4 regions of the Pantoea sp. Ae19-2 genome follow, and region 4 is predicted to be linked to each of the others. Evidence: predicted binding sites of a transcription regulator. Region 4 holds the regulator's gene; each other region holds the start of a gene.
What was found. Region 4 encodes PurR, which represses purine synthesis genes. Its sites were predicted from a motif close to CANGCAAACGTTTGCNTG; they were not measured.

Region 1 (5,035 bases), 1.7 Mb from region 4:
TAATGTGATGTGGGTCACACTATATCATCCGATTTCTGATTTTTGTACAAAATTTGTCTGATCTGGCAGCAGAAAAAGAGGGCGCTTACGACAAGGTTGGGGCACTAAATGCGGCGTGCGCCTGGGCAGGCGCACGGAGCGCGTCAGCTAACCGGACAGCATTCTCCCGTTGTCCGCTGGGTAAAGCTGGTCATCGTGTCGCTGCAGTCAAAGCGCATCAAACGCGGACGCTGGATGGCCTGGCGGCGCATCGCGTGGCGATAAGCCGTGGGCGTTTGTGAAAACTGGCGACGAAAAACGCGTGAGAATGTCTGTTGCGAGTCATAGCCATATTGCATCGCAATATCAAACACCGGCCGCTGCGTTTGTCGCAGCGCTTCAGCGGCCAGCGTCAGGCGGCGTTCGCGAATATAGCCACCCAACGTCTGTTTCGTCACGCTACGGAACATACGTTGCAGATGCCATTTCGAATAGCCTGATTTGGCGGCGACTTCGTCAATTGACAGGCTCTTATCCAGGTTTTGGTCAATCCAGTGCGTCAGTGAATGAATGATCTCTTCTTGTATCATGGCCTCATCCTTCTGGTGAATTTCCCCTTAGCGTTCATGCGGAATTAACAGGCTTTCGGCGATAAAACCGGGTCCGCTCGCTGGCGCATGACATCATAAGGGAAGGTGTCGTTCTGATGGGAAAAGAGTATAATTCCTCAAGTTAACTTGAGGTAAAGTGCCAAATGAAAAAAGATCGCAATTACCCAAAACCCGTTCTGACACCGGGCGAAGTGGCGCGCCGAAGCGGCGTCGCCGTTTCTGCACTGCACTTTTATGAAAGCAAAGGGCTGATTTTCAGCACCCGTAATAGCGGAAACCAGCGGCGTTACAGCCGTGATGTGCTGCGACGGGTGGCCATTATTAAAATTGCACAGCGCATTGGTATTCCGCTCGCCAGCGTCAGTGACAGCCTTGAGAACATGCCGGCAGATAAGCGGATGTCTGCTCAGGAATGGGGCAATCTGACGCAGCACTGGCGCGACGAACTGGATAAGCGCATCGAAACGCTGACGCGCCTGCGTAACGATCTGGATGGCTGCATTGGCTGTGGGTGTTTATCAATGCGTGACTGCCCACTGCGCAACCCTGGCGACCTGCTGGGCCAGCAGGGCTCTGGCGCGGTACTGCTCGATCCTGAGCAGGATGGTTCCCTGCATAAGACAAGGTGACGTCTATACTTGCAGCATATTCACTCACAGGGAACCATGATGATCACCGTTCACCATCTTGAACAATCGCGCTCTCACCGGGTGCTGTGGATGCTGGAAGAGCTGGAAGTGCCTTACCAGGTCAAGCGCTACCAGCGCGAACCCACGATGCTGGCGCCGGACGCTTTAAAAAAAGTGCATCCGTTAGGGAAGTCGCCCGTGATCACCGATGGCAAGCGCGTGGTGGCCGAGTCCGGTGCCATCCTTGAGTATCTGGAAGAAAGATACGACAGCGAAAAACGGCTGCAGCTCACTGATGAAGAGGCGCAGCTACAGGCGCGTTACTGGCTGCACTATGCGGAAGGTTCACTGATGCCGCTGCTGGTGATGAAGCTGGTTTTTGGCCGCCTTGGCAGCGCGCCGGTGCCCTGGTTGCTTCGCCCCGTGGGCGCGGCGCTGGGCAAAGGCGTTCAGAAAGCCTGGCTGGATAAACAACTCAAATTGCACAAGCAGGTCATTGAAGCTCACCTTTCAACACAGCCGTGGTTCGCGGGTCAGCGCTTCAGCATTGCGGATGTGCAGATGAGTTTCCCTATTCTGGCGCTGAGCCAGCGCGCCGGACTGAAAGATGCCCCCGCTACGCAAAAATGGTTAACGACCGTGCAACAGCGCGCGGCCTGGCAGCGCGCTATTCAACAAGGCGGTGAGATTAATCTTTCTGGCTGATGCACGTTGCCCGATGACGCCGCCCGGCGTCATTCTTGCCTGCCTTCTCGTTTTTGACGCCTTATCCTGACGGACAGAATGTTAAATGATGGTATCAAGAGCATTCCTGATGTTATCAACCTGATCTTTATAGTCACCAATCCTCACTCAGCGGTTGAAAAACGGCGGTTAAACGCCGGATAATCTGCCCCCTTTAAACGGGGCAGCGTGACGTCCCGTTCTGTGCGGCGAAGTAAACGTTTGCCTTTTGCCGGCTGCCCGCTGGCGATGACAGGTTTCCAGGGACGTCAGGGCCGTTACCGCACGATCCCACTACAACAATTTTTGAGGCTCAACTATGTCAATTGAATCACGCCCGTCCGGTGGAAAGCTGGATGCCTGGTTCGCCATCTCGGCCCGTGGCAGCAGCGTGCGACAGGAAATTGTCGCCGGGCTGACTACGTTCCTCGCCATGGTTTATTCAGTGATCGTGGTGCCCGGCATGCTCAGTAAGGCGGGATTTTCACCCACGGCGGTGTTCGTTGCGACCTGTCTGGTGGCGAGCGTGGGATCGATCATCATGGGGCTGTGGGCGAATTTACCCATGGCAATTGGCTGTGCTATCTCACTGACGGCGTTTACCGCTTTCAGCCTTGTGCTGGGTCAGCACATTAGCGTACCCGTGGCGCTGGGTGCCGTGTTCCTGATGGGCCTGCTCTTTACCCTGATTTCCACCACCGGAATTCGCGCCTGGATCTTACGCAATCTGCCAATGGGGGTTGCGCACGGAACGGGCGTCGGCATTGGTCTGTTTTTGCTGCTGATTGCGGCAGACAACGTGGGACTGGTCGTCAGAAATCCGGCCTCAGGGTTACCCGTTGCCCTGGGCCAGTTTACGTCGTTCCCCGTCATGATGTCATTGCTGGGGCTGGCCGCCATTTTTGGCCTGGAAAAACGCCGCGTGCCTGGCGGTATTTTACTGACCGTTATCGCGATTTCTGCTCTGGGGCTGGTGTTCGACCCGGCCGTGCGCTGGCAGGGACTGTTTGCCCTGCCCAGCCTGCGTGATGCGCAGGGTGAGTCACAGCTCTTTAGCCTGGACATCATGGGCGCCTTGCAGCCTGCGGTGCTGCCCAGCGTGCTGGCGCTAGTGATGACGGCGGTCTTTGATGCCACCGGCACGATCCGCGCGGTTGCGGGCCAGGCCAATCTGCTGGATAAAGACGGGCAGATCATCAACGGTGGTCGGGCGCTGACCACGGATTCCGTCAGTAGCCTGTTTGCTGGCCTTGTCGGTGCTTCGCCCGCGGCAGTCTACATTGAGTCTGCCGCCGGTACGGCGGCGGGCGGTAAAACCGGCCTGACGGCGATCGTTGTGGGTCTCCTGTTCCTGGTCATTCTGTTCATGTCGCCGATCGCATACCTGGTGCCGGCTTACGCCACCGCGCCAGCGTTGATGTATGTCGGCCTGTTGATGCTGAGCAACGTGGCCAAGATCGATTTCGGTGACTTCGTTGATGCCATGTCCGGCCTGCTCACGGCGGTGATTATCGTGCTGACCTGTAACATCGTTACCGGCATTATGATGGGGTTCGCCACTCTGGTGGTGGGCCGTCTGTTTGCGGGCGAGTGGCGTAAGCTCAACGTGGGCACTGTCGTGATTGCCGCCGCGTTAGTCGCCTTTTATGCCGGAGGCTGGGCGATCTGACTGTCAAACCGGACGTTCAGCGGAGCGTCCGGAATTATCCGCTTTTTGGTCTTTTAAGCACGGCTTGCTTTTCCTGCCCTGGCCAGTTTGTTTTACACTTTTAACTTATAGTTGATTCGAAGATAACAACCGCCTAAGGAAAGCATGGAAATCTTTTTTACTATTTTAATTATGACACTGGTGGTGTCGCTCTCCGGGGTCGCCGCACGTATCTTGCCTTTTCAAATCCCGCTACCGCTGGTGCAGATCGCCGTCGGTGCGCTACTGGCCTGGCCTAACTTCGGCCTGCATGTGGATTTTGATCCGGAACTGTTCCTCGTCTTATTTATTCCGCCGCTGTTATTTGCTGACGGCTGGAAAACGCCGGTTAGCGAGTTTCTGCATTACGGGCGGGAAATTCTTGGCCTGGCGCTGGTGCTGGTGCTGATTACCGTCGTCGGAATTGGCTATCTGATTTACTGGACGGTTCCCGGTATTCCTCTTATCCCTGCTTTCGCCCTGGCGGCAGTGTTATCACCTACCGATGCCGTGGCGCTTTCAGGCATTGTCGGCGAAGGCCGCATTCCTAAGAAAATTATGGGAATACTTCAGGGCGAAGCCTTGATGAACGATGCCTCTGGCCTGGTTTCACTGAAATTTGCCGTCGCGGTGGCGATGGGCACCATGGTGTTTAGTTGGGGCGGTGCCAGCGTCGAATTCCTGAAAGTGGCGGTCGGCGGCTTAATTGCCGGTGTTGCGGTCTGCTGGCTCTACGGTAAGTCACTGCGTGTCCTGAACCGCTGGAGCGGTGGGGACGATGCTGCCACACAGATCGTCCTGCTGCTGCTGCTGCCGTTTGCCTCTTATCTGATTGCAGAACACCTGGGCGTTTCCGGCATTTTAGCCGCCGTCGCGGCCGGGATGACCATCACGCGCTCCGGTATTATCCGTCAGGCCCCGCTGACCATGCGACTGCGCGCCAACAGCGTCTGGCACATGCTGGAGTTTGTGTTTAACGGCATGGTGTTCCTGATGCTGGGCCTGCAATTGCCCTCTATCCTGGAAAATTCCATTCAACAGGCGAACGCGGATCCCAACGTGGATATCTGGATGATCTTTGCAGATATCGCATTGGTCTATGCGGCGTTAATGGTGGTCCGTTTCGGCTGGCTGTGGATCATGCAGCGTTTCAGCAAGCGCCTGTTAAAAAACAAGCCGTTAGTTTTCTCCAGTTACTCTTTGCGCGAACTGCTGATTGCCTCTTTTGCGGGCGTGCGCGGGGCCATCACCCTGGCGGGTGTCCTGTCGATTCCCCTGTTCCTGAGCAACGGCAATCCTTTCCCGGCGCGCTATGAGCTGGTGTTTATCGCAACCGGCGTGATTCTGTTCTCGTTACTGGTTGGCGTCATTGTTCTGCCGGTGCTGCTGCGCGGCGTCGAGACGAT
Region 2 (5,035 bases), 1.4 Mb from region 4:
GGCCTGTGAACGCGCACTCCGTGCGGCGGCGTTATGGGGAGAAGTGAAAGATCAGCTGGCACAGAATGCCCTGACGCTCTCCACGGGGCAGCAGCAGAGGCTGGTTATCGCCCGCGCCATTGCGATTGAGCCGGACGTGCTGTTACTGGATGAGCCGACGTCGGCGCTGGACCCGATTTCAACGCTGGTGATCGAAGAACTGATGAGCACCTTGAAACAGCACTTCACGCTGGTGCTGGTCACCCATAATATGCAGCAGGCCTCACGTGTGTCGGATTACACGGCCTTTATGCATCAGGGATCGCTGGTGGAGTTCGACACAACAGACAAGATTTTCACGACGCCGAAGGTGCGCCGGACGGAAGATTACATCACCGGACGCTATGGCTGAAAAGGGCAGGGAGCCTGGCTCCCTGCCTGTTACTCGTGGGCGTAGCCCTGAAGCGGTAACGGCTTACCATCCAGCCAGGCCTTTCCCTCACGCATGGCCAGGCGGCCTTCAACAAACCAGTTAATCACCAGCGGATAGATGGCATGTTCCTGATGTTGCACGCGCTCGGTAATGTCCGCTTCGCTGTCTTCGGCAAAAACGGGCACCTTGGCCTGCAGAATCACCGGACCACCGTCCAGTTCATCCGTTACGAAATGCACTGACGTGCCATGCTCCGCATCGCCATTTTCCAGGGCCTGGCGGTGAGTATGCAGTCCGGGATATTTGGGCAGGAGCGACGGGTGAATATTCAGCAGTCGGTCGCGATAATGCGCCACAAAACCCGGGCTTAAAATGCGCATATATCCTGCCAGCACCACAACATCCGGCGCACAGGCGTCGATCTCACGCATAAGCTGGCGATCAAAACTTTCACGGTCGCTAAAGTCACGGGCGTCCAGGGCAATAGCCGGAATGCCTGCCCGCTCTGCGCGGACTAAGCCATAGGCGGAGGCTTTATTACTGAACACGGCAGCGACGCTGCCGTGAATACGCCCGTTTGCACAGGCGTCAAGGATGGACTGAAGATTACTTCCGTTGCCGGAGATCAGCACAACCAGCTTTTTCATGACGTGATGACCACACGCTCTTCCGCTTCTGATGCCTTAATCACGCCGATTTTCCAGGCATTTTCACCGGCGGCGCGCATTAGTTCAACGGCTTTATCCGCGTCGGCAGGGCTCAGGGCAATCAGCATACCCACGCCACAGTTGAACGTACGGTACATTTCGTGACGGCTGACGTTACCGGCCTGCTGCATCCAGCTAAACACAGCCGGCCATTCCCAGCTTTTTTCGTCAATCACGGCCTGGGTGTTATCGGGCAGCACGCGTGGAATGTTTTCCCAGAAGCCGCCGCCGGTGAGATGCGCGATAGCGTGCACATCGACCTGTTCGATCAGGCTCAGAATGTTTTTGACATAAATGCGGGTAGGTTCCAACAAATGATCGGCCAGCGGTTTGCCTTCGAGCTGCTCAACCTGCGGATCGGTCCCGCTGACTTCCAGAATTTTGCGCACCAGAGAATAACCATTGGAGTGCGGGCCGCTGGAGCCTAATGCGATCAGGACATCGCCGTCCTGCACTTTGCTGCCGTCAATGATTTCTGATTTCTCAACGACGCCAACGCAGAAGCCGGCCACGTCGTAGTCTTCGCCATGATACATGCCCGGCATTTCGGCCGTTTCGCCGCCCACCAGTGCACAGCCTGACTGCAGGCAACCCTCGGCGATACCGGTGATGACCGCCGACGCGGTATCCACATCCAGTTTGCCGGTGGCGTAGTAATCCAGGAAGAAGAGCGGTTCAGCGCCTTGTACCACCAGATCGTTGACACACATCGCGACCAGATCAATGCCGATGGCATCGTGGCGCTTAAGATCCATCGCCAGACGCAGTTTAGTACCTACGCCGTCGGTGCCGGAGACCAGCACGGGTTCACGGTATTTTTGCGGCAGCGCACAAAGCGCACCGAAGCCGCCTAGTCCACCCATGACTTCCGGGCGACGCGTCTTTTTCACTACGCCTTTAATACGGTCAACCAGAGCGTTACCAGCATCAATATCAACACCGGCGTCTTTGTAACTGAGAGAGGTCTTGTCGGTCACTGCGAGGTCCCCACGCGAGTTGCGGTTGGTGGTTTAATATAAAGCGCGGCAATTCTACCAGCGCAGGCAAACGTTTGCGAGTCTCAGATTGCGTCCCCGGCGATTTTCATCAATCCTTACTTTGCCATGACAAAATGCCTCTGATTGCGCAAGCACATGTGGCACTGCGGCGAAAAGGCGGTATAATCCCGCGATTTTTTTTTAGCTCAACTCACTCCGGGAGAACAACAATGAAGATCGTGGAAGTCAAACACCCGCTGGTCAAACATAAACTGGGACTGATGCGTGAGCATGATATCAGTACAAAGCGTTTCCGCGAGCTGGCCTCTGAAGTCGGCAGTCTGCTGACGTATGAAGCGACCGCCGATCTGGAAACCGAAAAGGTCACCATTGAGGGCTGGAATGGCCCGGTTCAGGTTGATCAAATCAAAGGTAAAAAAATCACCGTCGTGCCTATTCTGCGTGCCGGTCTGGGCATGATGGAAGGCGTACTGGAGCACGTACCCAGCGCGCGCATCAGCGTTGTTGGCGTCTACCGTGATGAAGAAACGCTGGAGCCGGTGCCTTACTTCCAGAAACTGGTTTCGAATATCGAAGAGCGCCTGGCACTGGTGGTTGACCCCATGCTGGCCACGGGCGGCTCAATGATTGCCACGATAGATCTGTTAAAGAAAGCGGGCTGCAGCAGTATTAAAGTGCTGGTGCTGGTTGCGGCACCTGAAGGGATTGCCGCGCTGGAAAAAGCGCATCCGGATGTGGAGCTTTACACCGCTTCTGTGGATCAGGGGCTTAACGACAAGGGTTATATCATCCCAGGCCTGGGTGATGCCGGTGATAAAATCTTCGGCACCAAGTAATGATGAAAATCCGCGGCGCCATGCATCACGCTGTTTTCAGCCTGCAGCAGCAGGCCGAGCCGCTTTTTTCTGTTGTAACACATAAAGAAATGAACCAGCCGACCAGAGAGTCGGCTTTTTTTTGCCTGAAAACAGACCACTCACTCAAGGGGACTTTTAATGACTCGTCGCGCTATCGGCGTTAGCGAACGGCCGCCATTACTGCAAACGATTCCGCTCAGCCTGCAGCATCTGTTCGCCATGTTTGGCGCCACCGTGTTAGTGCCAATTCTGTTCCACATCAATCCGGCGACGGTATTGCTGTTTAACGGTATCGGTACGCTGCTGTACCTGTTTATTTGTAAGGGAAAAATCCCCGCCTATCTGGGTTCCAGCTTTGCCTTTATTTCACCCGTGTTGCTCCTGCTGCCGCTGGGTTATGAAGTAGCGCTGGGCGGTTTTATTCTGTGTGGCGTGTTGTTCTGCCTTGTCGCGCTGATCGTTAAAAAAGCCGGAACAGGCTGGCTGGACGTGATGTTTCCGCCAGCAGCAATGGGGGCCATCGTTGCCGTCATTGGTCTGGAACTGGCTGGCGTGGCCGCGAATATGGCGGGGCTGCTTCCAGCCGAAGGCCAGTCGCCAAACGGCACAACCGTGTTGATTTCGCTGGTGACCCTGGCGGTTACCGTTTTTGGATCGGTTTTGTTTCGTGGATTTATGGCGATCATTCCTATCCTGATCGGTGTGCTGGCCGGTTACGCGCTTTCCGCCTTCATGGGCATCGTGGACTGGAGCGGCGTTGAACAGGCGCACTGGTTTGCCTTACCGACGTTTTATACGCCGCGCTTTGAATGGATTGCCATGTTGACCATTCTGCCCGCCGCTCTGGTGGTCATTGCCGAGCATGTGGGCCATCTGGTCGTGACGGCGAATATCGTTAAAAGAGATCTGGTGCGAGATCCCGGACTGCATCGTTCCATGTTCGCCAATGGCTTATCGACGGTCATTTCCGGGTTCTTTGGATCAACCCCGAACACGACATACGGCGAAAACATTGGCGTCATGGCGATTACCCGCGTTTACAGTACCTGGGTGATTGGCGGCGCGGCCATTTTCGCGATTTTACTCTCCTGCGTCGGCAAACTGGCGGCCGCTATTCAGGCGATTCCGGTGCCGGTGATGGGTGGCGTATCCCTGCTGCTGTATGGTGTTATCGGCGCGTCAGGTATCCGTGTCCTGATTGAGTCCAAAGTGGATTACAACAAAGCGCAAAACCTGATTCTGACCTCCGTTATCCTGATTATTGGCGTCAGCGGGGCGAAAGTGCATATCGGGGCTGCCGAGCTGAAAGGCATGGCGCTGGCCACGCTGGTCGGCGTTGCGCTGGCCTTAATTTTTCGCGTCATTTCCCTCCTGCGTCCTGAAGAAGTGATTCTGGATGCGGAAGACAACCGCGAGTCGTAATCCCACCGTCAGCGGTCAAAAGTCGGGCAGGGATGCCCGATTCATCTCTGGCCGAAAACTATGATAGACTTGCCCCGATTTTTGCTTGTTCTCTTGCTGAGGTGCTTCTGAACACGCCGGCACAATTGTCATTGCCACTCTATTTACCTGACGACGAAACCTTCGCCAGCTTCTGGCCGGGTGAAAACCCCTCGCTTATTGCCGCGATTAAGGGTGCGCTTAGCCAGCAACATGGCAGCTATCTTTATTTCTGGTCTCGTGAAGGGGGCGGTCGCAGCCATCTGCTGCATGCCGCCTGCGCTGAAATGTCTGCACGCGGCGAAGCCGTGGGCTATGTGCCGCTCGATAAACGCACCTGGTTTGTCCCGGACGTGCTGGAAGGCATGGAGCAACTGCCGCTGGTTTGCATCGATAATATTCAGTGCATTGCGGGAGAAGAGGCCTGGGAAATGGCGATTTTCGATCTTTATAACCGCATTCTGGAAACCGGCAATACCCGGTTGTTTATTACCGGCGATCGTCCTCCGCGTCAGCTCAATCTGCATCTGCCCGATCTGGCATCGCGCCTCGACTGGGGGCAGATTTATCGTCTACAGCCGCTCTCCGATGAGGATAAACTGCAGGCTTTACAGCTGCGCG
Region 3 (5,035 bases), 280 kb from region 4:
TTCTGCAGCAGCAGAGAGGCGTTTAATGCCAGCAGCGTTGGCGATGCATCGCCAATCGGGGAAGCATTAGCAAGGTTACCGCCCAGTGTGCCAAGCTGGCGAATTTGCAGCGAGGCAAAACGCGTCAGCATCTCCGTTACTCCCGGAATGCGCGTCGCCATAAACGCTGCGATCTGGTCGAGCGAGGCGGCGGCACCTAAGTGATAGGATGCGTCGTCCTCATAACAGTGTTTCAGTGCATCCACCTGCCCCAGCGCAATCATCACTGGAATGCCCTGGTAGCGTTGGGTAATCAGCAGGCTCAGGTCCGTGCCGCCCGCCAGTAACGCGGCATCGGGGTGCGCGACACAGAGTGCAGCGAGCTGCGCGACGGTGGTGGGAAGGTAACAGTGACGGCCTTTGTCCTGAATTACCCGGACCTCCTGATTCTCCAGCGCGCGCAGGCGCTCAACCACGCCCTGCTCACACCGATCAAAGCTGTCCGGCTGTGCCTGCGTCACCAACTGTTCGGCCGCCGCCATAATGGAACGATAACCGGTGCAGCGACACAGGTTGCCGGCCAGCGCATGCTCTGCCTGCTGCCGGTCCCAGTCGCTGTGATTTTTTTGCAAACTGAACAATGACATCACAAAGCCCGGCGTGCAGAAGCCACACTGCGAGCCATGACAGTCCACCATCGCCTGCTGAGCCGGATGCAGGGTTTTCCCCTCACGTAAATCTTCGACGGTGATGAGCTGCCTGCCCTGTAATCCACTGACCAGCATCAGGCAGCTGTTAACGGTCTGATAGTGCAACCTGCCGTCCACCACGCTCCCCAGCGTGACGCTACAGGCACCGCAGTCGCCGGACGCACAGCCCTCCTTGGTGCCACAGCGACGCTGATGCGTGCGCAGATAAGAGAGTACCGTCAGATTGGGATCGATACGTTCTTCTGTGACGAGCTGGTCGTTAAGCAGAAACTGAATCATGCGGCATTCTCCTTTGTGGTGGATTGCCAGACCGGTCGGCCGTTAACCCACGTCTCTACGATGTTTCTGTCATCACCCAGCGTCATCAAGACGAACAGTTTTTCCCAGATATCCTTGCAGTTCCCCATACGCAGCTTTTGCAGCGCCGATACGGCGGGATCCAGCACGACAAAGTCAGCTTCTTTACCTGGTGCAAAATTACCGATGTGCTGGTCAAGATCCAGCGCACGGGCCCCGCCCAGCGTGGCATGGTAAAAGGCTTCTGCAGCACTCAGCCTGTATTGCTGCAGCTGGCCGACCTTGTAAGCCTCGCCCAGCGTTTGCAGCATATTAAAGGTGGTTCCGGCGCCAACATCGGTGCCGATGCCCACTTTGATGCCCTGCTGCCAGCTGCGCTTGATATTAAACAGGCCGCTTCCCAAAAACAGGTTTGAGGTCGGGCAAAAGGCAATGGCGGAATCCGTATCGTGCAGACACTGCCATTCATGATTTTCCAGATGCAGGCAGTGTGCAAAGACGCTTCGCCGGCCGGTCAGCTGATAGTGGTGGTAAACGTCCAGATAGCCATTGCGTTCGGGAAACAGCGCGTTGACCCAGGCAACTTCCTGTGGGTTTTCGCTGAGGTGCGTGTGGAGCCAGACATCCGGGTAAGCCGTGCGCAGCGCCTGCACTTTCTTTAACAGGTCGGGTGACGAGGTGGGCGCAAAACGCGGCGTCAGGGCATAGCTCAGTCGGCCGCGGCCGTGCCAGCGCTCAATCAGATCGCGGGAATGTTGATAGCTTTCCTCCGGCGTTTCGGTGAGGTAATCAGGCGCATTGCGATCCATCATGACTTTACCGGCGATGATGCGCATCTCAAGCACTTCGGCCGCGCTAAAAAGCGCCTCTACCGACTGCGGATGCACCGTGCCAAAAACCAACGCACTGGTGGTGCCGTTAGCCAGTAGCTGATGGAGAAAAAACGCTGACATTTGCGCGGCATGCTCGGCACAGCGGTACTGCCTCTCAACCGGAAACGTATACTGATTCAGCCATTCGAGAAGCTGCTCACCATAGGCGCCGATCATTTCTGTTTGCGGGTAATGAATGTGGCAGTCGACAAAACCCGGCAGGATCAGCTTACCGCGCAGATCGATAACGCGCTCTGCTGCCTGACTGCTGCTGACATCACACCAGGGGTGCAAACCGACTACGCGGCCCTCACGCAGAATGAGCAGACCATCTTCGATATAACGCGCCTGAGACAGAATAGCCTCAGGCTCGTTCGCCACCGCGGCAAAATCAAAAAAACTGGCACGAATCGCCGTGTCCTGGCATGTAGACATATCGTTTCCTCTTACCGGGCGCCTGATGTTGTCGCCCTGTTCATCTCGTACTCTCTTTAAACACTTTGCAAGACGCATGCCAGATTGTCGCCTGATAAATTACTTTATTATCAGTAACTTATGTCAATAATCCTGTTGCGCAACAATTTCGCCGATAAAATCGCCACGCAATCGGTTGCTCATCTAACGCAATCGGTTGCCAGTAAAAATGCCCCCTGCCACGTTACTTTGCTGCCCCGTTCTCTGCACGATTTCGGGGCAGCGTGCGCTAAAAGCGCGCAAAAGCGCCTCCCCGCGGAATTCAGCGGACACAGGCTAAAATGCCGTGATAAGGTGAGGAGACATCACGAAACTGGAAGAGGGAAAAGTGAGATGATTATTTTTGTTACGGGAGCCACAGCCGGTTTTGGCCAAAGCATTACCCGCCGATTCATCGAAACAGGTCACAAGGTGATTGCCAGTGGACGTCGTGCTGAACGCCTGAAGGCGCTGAAAACGGAGCTGGGTGAGAATCTGTATACCGTACAGTTAGATGTGCGTAACCGGGCATCGATTGAAGAGGCCATCACACAGCTGCCTGCCGAGTGGCGCAATATTGATGTCCTGGTGAATAACGCCGGTCTGGCGTTGGGCATTGAACCCGCGCACCGGGCAGATGTGAACGACTGGGAAAATATGATCGACACCAATACCAAAGGGCTGGTCTATATGACGCGCGCGGTTTTGCCTGCCATGGTAGAGCGTAACGTCGGTCACATTATCAACATTGGTTCGATTGCCGGCAGCTGGCCTTATGCTGGGGGCAACGTTTATGGCGCCACCAAAGCCTTTGTCCGCCAGTTCAGCCTTAACTTACGCACCGATTTACACGGTACGGCCCTGCGTGTGACCGATATTGAGCCGGGCCTGGTCGGCGGTACGGAGTTTTCTAACGTGCGCTTTAAAGGGGACGATGGCAAGGCCGAACAGGTCTACGAGGGCGCCACGGCCCTGACGCCTGAAGACGTTACCGAAGCCGTTTACTGGGTGGCCACGCTGCCGAAGCACGTCAACATCAATACGCTTGAGATGATGCCCGTCAGCCAGACGCTGGCAGGGCTGAAAGTGCATAAACCCTGACCGATAAGCCAGCCGCAAAGGCTGGCTTTTAGGCTTTGCCCCATCCCGCTACGATAATCAGCATGCCGCTCAGCGCAATCAGCGCACCACTCCAGTCCCATGCGCTCAGCTTGACACCTTCGACCACGCGCAGCCAAAGCATGGCCGTCAGCACATAGACGCCGCCGTACGCCGCGTAAACCCGGCCGCTGGCCGTAGGATGTAAGGTCAGCAACCAGACAAATAACCCGAGACTCAACGCGGCAGGCAACAACAGCCACATGGACGCCCCCTTCTTTAGCCACAGCCACGGCAGAAAACAGCCGATGATTTCCGCCAGCGCGGTGATAAAAAACAGCAGCGTGGTTTTTAGCAGCACAATAATCTCTCTGACAGGTAAACAACATGCACACAGCTGGTGAGCAAGTAATCGGCAATGGTATACTATTCTCATTTGATGCAATAGTTTTACCCAAGAGTAAAACAGTGTTAACCGAAGGATATTACGATGAAAAAATTGGTTCCGGTTCTGATGGTGGCCCTGCTTTCTGCCACCGCGATGCGTGTCAGTGCGAACACCGAACACGTGATTATTGAAAACGGCAGCAGCGCATTGAGCAACGAAGCGGCACGTCAGAGTAAAGAGCAGTGGAATGATACGCACATGCTGCGCAACAAAGTGAACAGCCGGGTTGAGAAAGAATTCGATAAAGCCGATCGCGCATTCGACACACGCGACAAATGTGAACAGAGCGCTAATCTGAATGCCTATTGGGAACCCAATACGCTGCGCTGCTTAGACCGCCGCACGGGCCGCCCGGTATTGCCGTAAATTTCGGCTATAGTAATGACTGACGCATGACAAAAGGAAAGGGTTATGAAGATCAAGAGTGCATTACTGACAGCGACGTTTTTAGCCTTCCCCCTGCTGGCTCAGGCATCCTGCGAATCTGTAAAAGCGGATATCAGCCAGAAAATCATTCAAAACGGCGTGCCCGAATCAGGCTTTAGCCTGGATGTGGTCGCCAACGATCAGGTTGATCAGGCTGGCGGTCAGGTCGTCGGCCATTGTGATAACGACACACAGAAAATTGTTTATAAAAAGCTGGGCCGTGATGAGGGCACCTCCGTACCCGACAGCGCAGGCAGCTCGCAAGACTCCTCTACACAATAATGTTCAGGGCGACGATGATGTCGCCCTGTCTTTTCCTGTCTTTTGCTGGCCCTTCTCTGCCCATCACGCCTGAGGTTTCAGCGCACTATTCCGTTTGTTGCGGCTGCTGGCGCGGCATCTTCCACGCTACCCACAGGGTGAGGAACGCAATGACCAGTGCCACAATAAAGACCCAATGTAGCGATGCGGCTATTGCCTGCAGCATAGGCTGAAGCACGTCCGGTGCCAGGCGGTCGCGCGTTTCCTGCGACATGATTTGCTGAACCGGATCCTGCGCATGGGGCAACCGCCATTGCAGGTTCAGGTTAAGCACCGCGCCCATCACCGCTGTCCCCAGCGCCGATCCAATCATACGGCTAAACATGACCGACGCTGTACAAATGCCTTGCACGTTAAAGTCGGCATGATTCTGGACAGATACCAGAAATGTCGTGCTGGTCATTCCCATGCCGGTTCCGATGACAAAGGCG
Region 4 (5,035 bases):
CCATATAACTTTCGCCCAGCCCCAGGGAGCCCTTTTGCAGGACGCGTTTAAAAAAATCGGGATGTTTAACCTGAATGTCCCATGGGCGGGAACCGTTGATTTCGATGTCTGCTTTTTGCAATAACTCATGAACGATACGGTACCAATGGTTTCGTTCGATATTCACTTCTGCTACACATGTTGAACTCATAGCCACTCCATCACCAGAACTGTCAGAACCTGAGAAAGAGCAGGAGCCGTTTCTCAGGATTATGAGAAAAGTCACAGATGACGCCTTGCGCCAGACAACCTTAAGCGTACAGAGAAAGGGTGCAATGCAAGGGCCAGCAGAGTGCATTTGCCCACAAAGACACCTTCACAGCGATGAGGCTGCGTCAAACATTGTTATTATGATGGTACGGCGAATCAGGGCCCGGCACAGGAGGCGCTGGCGGGCCCGTCACGTGTTGATCACTCAGACGACAAAAGTCGTTGCCTCAGTTATTATCCTGGCAGGGATGTGCCGTTGAGGCAATATCAGTTTGTGCGCCGGTGCGGCGCTGCATCTGATAGCCTGCCAGCGCCAGTACAATCGTCACCGCCATGATGAGCGTTGTGGTGAACAGCGCCTGGGTCAGGCCCGCCGAGACGGCCAGGCTGGCGACAAAGCACAGGCCCAGCTGCAGCGTGTTCTGCAGGGCGGCGGCTCTGCCGGTCGCATGGGGGAAGGGCAGAAGTGCACTGGATACGACGATGGGATAAATCGCCCCGTTCGCCAGCGCCATGCCGCAAAACGGCACCAGCAAAGCGGTGAGTGAAACCGAGCCTGACAGGGCGACGGCAAACAGGGCCAGTACGCTAAGGCTATAGACGATGAGCAGCCATGGCAGCAACTGCGCCCCTTTGAAACGGTTAAGGAGCGCACGGCAGCCAAAACCGCCGACTAAGAAAGCAATGGTCTGCGGAATATAGCTTAAGCCGATATCAGCAGGCGACAGGCCAATCGCTGCCAGAATAAACGGTGATCCGGTCAACCAGGCAAAAAAGCTGGCCGAGCAGGCAGAATACATCAGGACGTTACCGCTGTAGACGCGTGAACGCAGCAGCGTCATAAAACCGGGCTGTGACGGGGCCGGGCGGCGGGCTGTTTGTACCGATGGCAGGCGCAGCGTAATCAAGATCAGGGCTGCGGCAATCGCGGTCAGAACGACAAAAATTGAGCGCCAGTGAAAATGGCTAATCAGCCAGGCTCCCAGCAGCGGGGCCAGCGCAGGAGACAGCGCGACCAGCGGCATAATAGTGGCAAAGACTTTATTCGCGCGCGACTGAGGATAGCGATCGACCACCAGGGCCTGCCAGCTCACGGCAGCCGCGCACACGCCGATGGCCTGAATGAAGCGCAGCACCAGCATCAGTACGACGTCGTCCACCCACAGCATCCCCGCACAACCCAGCGCAAACAGGCTCAGTCCTGCCAGCAATACCGGTTTGCGGCCAATACGATCTGACAGCGGTCCCCATACCAGCTGACCACAGGCAAAACCCGCCAGGAACAGGCTCATACTGGCGCTGATCATCCCGGCGGAGGTGTTAAAACTTTGCTGCATGGCCCCGAAGGCGGGCAGGTACATATCGGTGGCCAGAAAGCCCAGCATACTGAGCACGGCAAGATAGGGAATGAATCCTTTAGAAGCTGACATCTGATTCTCATTTTTTGCAGGATAAACGCGGGGCAGTGTAAAAGCTGTACTTCATACTGTGAAACGGTAAAATTTGCCTGTTGCTGTTAAAAAATTTAAAGGCAGGATATGTGGTCTGAATATGCGCTTGAAGTGGTTGATGCGGTCGCGCGTGGCGGCAGTTTCAGTGCTGCGGCCCAGGAGTTGCACCGTGTGCCTTCTGCCATCAGCTATACCGTTCGCCAGCTTGAAACCTGGCTGGCGGTACCGCTGTTTGAACGGCAGCACCGGGAGGTTGTTTTGACACCTGCGGGCGAACATTTTGTGCGAGAAGGCCGCAGCGTCATCAAAAAAATGGATGCCACGCGCCGTCAGTGCCAGCAACTGGCCAACGGCTGGCGAGGGCAAATCGCGATTGCGGTGGACTGCATTGTGAAACCGCACCGAACCCGTCAGTTCGTCAGGGATTTCTACCGCCACTTTCCGGATATGGAGCTCCACATCAGTTATGAAGTGTTTAACGGCGTATGGGATGCGCTGGCTGACGGAAGAGTCGAGGTCGCAATAGGCGCGACTCAGGCGATTCCGGTGGGCGGGCGGTTTGCTTTCCGCGATATGGGAACCCTGAACTGGCGCTGCATCGTCGCGCGGGAACATCCGTTAACCCAGGTCGCCCGGCTGGATGATGAGGCGTTGCGCAACTGGCCTTCGCTGGTGCTGGAAGACACCTCGCGTGCGTTACCGCGCCGTATGACCTGGGCTCTGGATAATCAACGCCGACTGGTGGTGCCTGAATGGCAGACCGGGCTGGACTGCGTCCGGTCCGGGCTGTGCGTCGCAATGGTGCCGGGGCACTTAGCCCGCCCGCTACTGGACAGCGGCGAAGTGACCGAACTTAACTTGCCCCAGCCTTTTCCAGAAAGTCCCTGCTGCGTCAGTTGGGCGGAAGATCGCGCATCACCGGCATTGGGCTGGTTGCTCAATTACCTGGGTGATGCGCAAACGCTCAATCAGGAGTGGTTGAGCGAGGATTAGCGACGGTAGTCGCGATAGGGACCGTAGCCTACAGAGCGTCGCTCAATCAGTGTCGGATGCACTTCGATGGTTTGCGACTCTTCACGCTTGCTGGTAATGCGGTCCAGCAGCATCTCCAGAGCCTTCTCCCCCAGTTGCGCTTTTGGCTGGTGCACGGTAGTGAGTGCAGGCGTGAAATAGCGTGCGTTGCGCACATTATCGTAGCCAATCACCGAAATATCCTGCGGGACGCGCAGGCCCATTTCATCGGCGGCACAGATAGCGCCCATGGCCATAATATCGCCACCGCAGAACACCGCGCTTGGGCGCTGCTTCTGCGACAGAATTTGCTGCATAGCCTGATACCCGGATTCAGGCTCGAAATCGCCCTGCACAATCCACTCTGAACGCGGCTGAATACCGGCTTCTTCCAGCGCCTTGAGGAAACCGGCATGACGGCCACCACCGGTGTTACGTTCCATTTGCCCTGGAATGGCGCCGATATCGCGATGCCCGCGTTCGATGAGGTAGCGGCCGGCCAGATAACCGCCCTGAAACGCATTATCCAGCACCGTGTCAGTAAAATCGGCACGGGATTCGCCCCAGTCCATGACCACCATGGGAATATTGCGGTTGGCTTCCAGCATTTGCAGCAAATCATCCGGGTACTCAGAACACATGACCAGCAGCCCATCGACGCGCTTCTGCGCCATCATCGAGAGGTAGGCACGCTGTTTTTGCAGGTCGTTATGCGCGTTGCCTAAAATCAGGGTGTAGCCTTTATCAAAGCAGTGATTCTCCACGGCTTCAATAATTTCAGCGAAATAGGGCGCCTCGCTGGAGGTGGCCAAAAGGCCCAGCGTTTTGGTGTGATTCACCTTCAGGCTGCGTGCTACGGCGCTGGGTGAATAATGTAATTCCCGAATCGCTTCCCAGACCGCTTCGCGGGTATCTTCTGCGACAAAGCGCGTCTTATTGATGACGTGAGAAACGGTTGTGGTAGAGACGCCTGCACGTTTCGCCACATCTTTAATTGTTGCCATGAAAATCGAACTCCCGGGCTTATCTAACCTGTTGATAAGCATGTTGTTAAACGTTTGCGTCAGCGGACGGTTATTTCTGCAAAAAAATCGTTTTTCTGACCGGTTATGGGGCATCGGGGCAGGAAATAACGGTTGAAAAGGGTGCTGACGCAACCGATGTTGCGCGCTGTTGCGCAACAAAGAGGGGATTCTAACAAGGCTGCACGGATAAAACGAGATTTTTACCCACGCGTGTGGGAAAATGCTTAACCCCTACTAAAATTGTGCCTAAGGAGTTGTGATGAGTACCGATCTGAAACTGTCATTGATGACCACGGCGGCTGCACTGTTGATGATTATTGCGTTCAGCTTTACCGCCATTCTGAACTAATAAAAAAGCCGGGAAGGTTTCCCTGTCCCGGCTGCGTTCCGTCGGTATGACGGAGGAGTGACGTTTAGCGAACGGTTTTTGGCGTCATGACGCGACGCGCACCAATATAGTGGCGCTGCCAGTAATCTTCGCTTAACGCACTGATTTGAATGTCCTTTCCGGTACGCGGTGACTGAATAAATTTACCGTTACCCAGGTAAACACCCACGTGGTCGGCCGTGCCACGTCCGTTGATGCGGAAAAACACCAGATCGCCTTTCTCCAGCGCTTCCCGATTCACCGGCGCGGCATCCCGCAGGTGATACATTTCATTTGCAGTACGCGGAATTTTAAATTTCACCACATCTTTGTAGGCGTACCACACCAGGCCGCTGCAGTCGAAACCGGTATGCGGCGATTTTCCGCCCCACTGGTAGCGCTTGCCCAGCTGTCCCATCAGTTTTGCCATCGCCGTTTCACGTGCTTTTTGATAGCGCTGACGGTGTGCGTTGCTCATTTTGATGGTGCCGGTATCCTTGCTGTTCGCTTTCGCCACCTTCACCGCGCGTTGATGACCATAGCGTTTCTTGCTGGTGGCATTGGCCGCCACTTTTTTTGTGAGCTTCTTGTGTGAATCAGTCGCTTTGGTCAGGGTTTTGTGAGAGGCAACCGCGTGAGAGGGATTTTTACTGGTTTTAAGCGTTTTGCTGGATTTCTGCTCTGCGGAGGAACGGCTTTTTTTCGCCGACGCTTTAACCGTGCGTCGCTTGCGCCGCTCATCTTCGCGCGCACTTTTTTTCTCTACCTTATGCAAGCTGGCCTTAACCGGCGCCTGCGGTGATGCAGAGGCGACGTTAAAGAACAGTTGCGCAAAAGCCAGAATAAGAAGCGTAATAATTGAACGCATAGTCCGTTTACTGGTTAAGCTGTCAGGTTCAACAGATATCTGACAAGGTTAAGAAAAATCTGAT

Region 1: a site for PurR is predicted at 2,154-2,171, ahead of AAIE03_RS16605 (NCS2 family permease). Genes of this name have one in related genera too.
Region 2: a site for PurR is predicted at 2,160-2,177, ahead of purM (phosphoribosylformylglycinamidine cyclo-ligase). Genes of this name have one in related genera too.
Region 3: a site for PurR is predicted at 2,479-2,496, ahead of guaD (guanine deaminase). Genes of this name have one in related genera too.

The regions. Positions count from the first base shown of each region.
Region 1 covers NZ_JBCHWE010000001.1:3,609,945-3,614,979, reverse strand. Annotated here, with positions in the region: gene soxS (superoxide response transcriptional regulator SoxS) at 144-569, opposite strand; gene soxR (redox-sensitive transcriptional activator SoxR) at 734-1,219, shown strand; gene AAIE03_RS16610 (glutathione S-transferase family protein) at 1,259-1,924, shown strand; gene AAIE03_RS16605 (NCS2 family permease) at 2,262-3,611, shown strand; gene AAIE03_RS16600 (Na+/H+ antiporter) at 3,756-5,035, shown strand, end outside.
Region 2 covers NZ_JBCHWE010000001.1:592,088-597,122, forward strand. Annotated here, with positions in the region: gene pstB (phosphate ABC transporter ATP-binding protein PstB) at 1-391, shown strand, start outside; gene purN (phosphoribosylglycinamide formyltransferase) at 421-1,059, opposite strand; gene purM (phosphoribosylformylglycinamidine cyclo-ligase) at 1,056-2,096, opposite strand; gene upp (uracil phosphoribosyltransferase) at 2,327-2,953, shown strand; gene AAIE03_RS02840 (hypothetical protein) at 2,953-3,138, shown strand; gene uraA (uracil permease) at 3,113-4,396, shown strand; gene hda (DnaA inactivator Hda) at 4,429-5,035, shown strand, end outside.
Region 3 covers NZ_JBCHWE010000001.1:1,666,159-1,671,193, reverse strand. Annotated here, with positions in the region: gene xdhA (xanthine dehydrogenase small subunit) at 1-968, opposite strand, end outside; gene guaD (guanine deaminase) at 965-2,293, opposite strand; gene ydfG (bifunctional NADP-dependent 3-hydroxy acid dehydrogenase/3-hydroxypropionate dehydrogenase YdfG) at 2,666-3,412, shown strand; gene AAIE03_RS07715 (YnfA family protein) at 3,441-3,767, opposite strand; gene AAIE03_RS07710 (DUF1283 family protein) at 3,900-4,223, shown strand; gene AAIE03_RS07705 (DUF1161 domain-containing protein) at 4,269-4,565, shown strand; gene AAIE03_RS07700 (MDR family MFS transporter) at 4,651-5,035, opposite strand, start outside.
Region 4 covers NZ_JBCHWE010000001.1:1,946,799-1,951,833, reverse strand. Annotated here, with positions in the region: gene cfa (cyclopropane fatty acyl phospholipid synthase) at 1-190, opposite strand, end outside; gene punC (purine nucleoside transporter PunC) at 477-1,679, opposite strand; gene punR (DNA-binding transcriptional activator PunR) at 1,788-2,693, shown strand; gene purR (HTH-type transcriptional repressor PurR) at 2,690-3,715, opposite strand; gene cydH (cytochrome bd-I oxidase subunit CydH) at 3,996-4,085, shown strand; gene AAIE03_RS08955 (C40 family peptidase) at 4,150-4,971, opposite strand.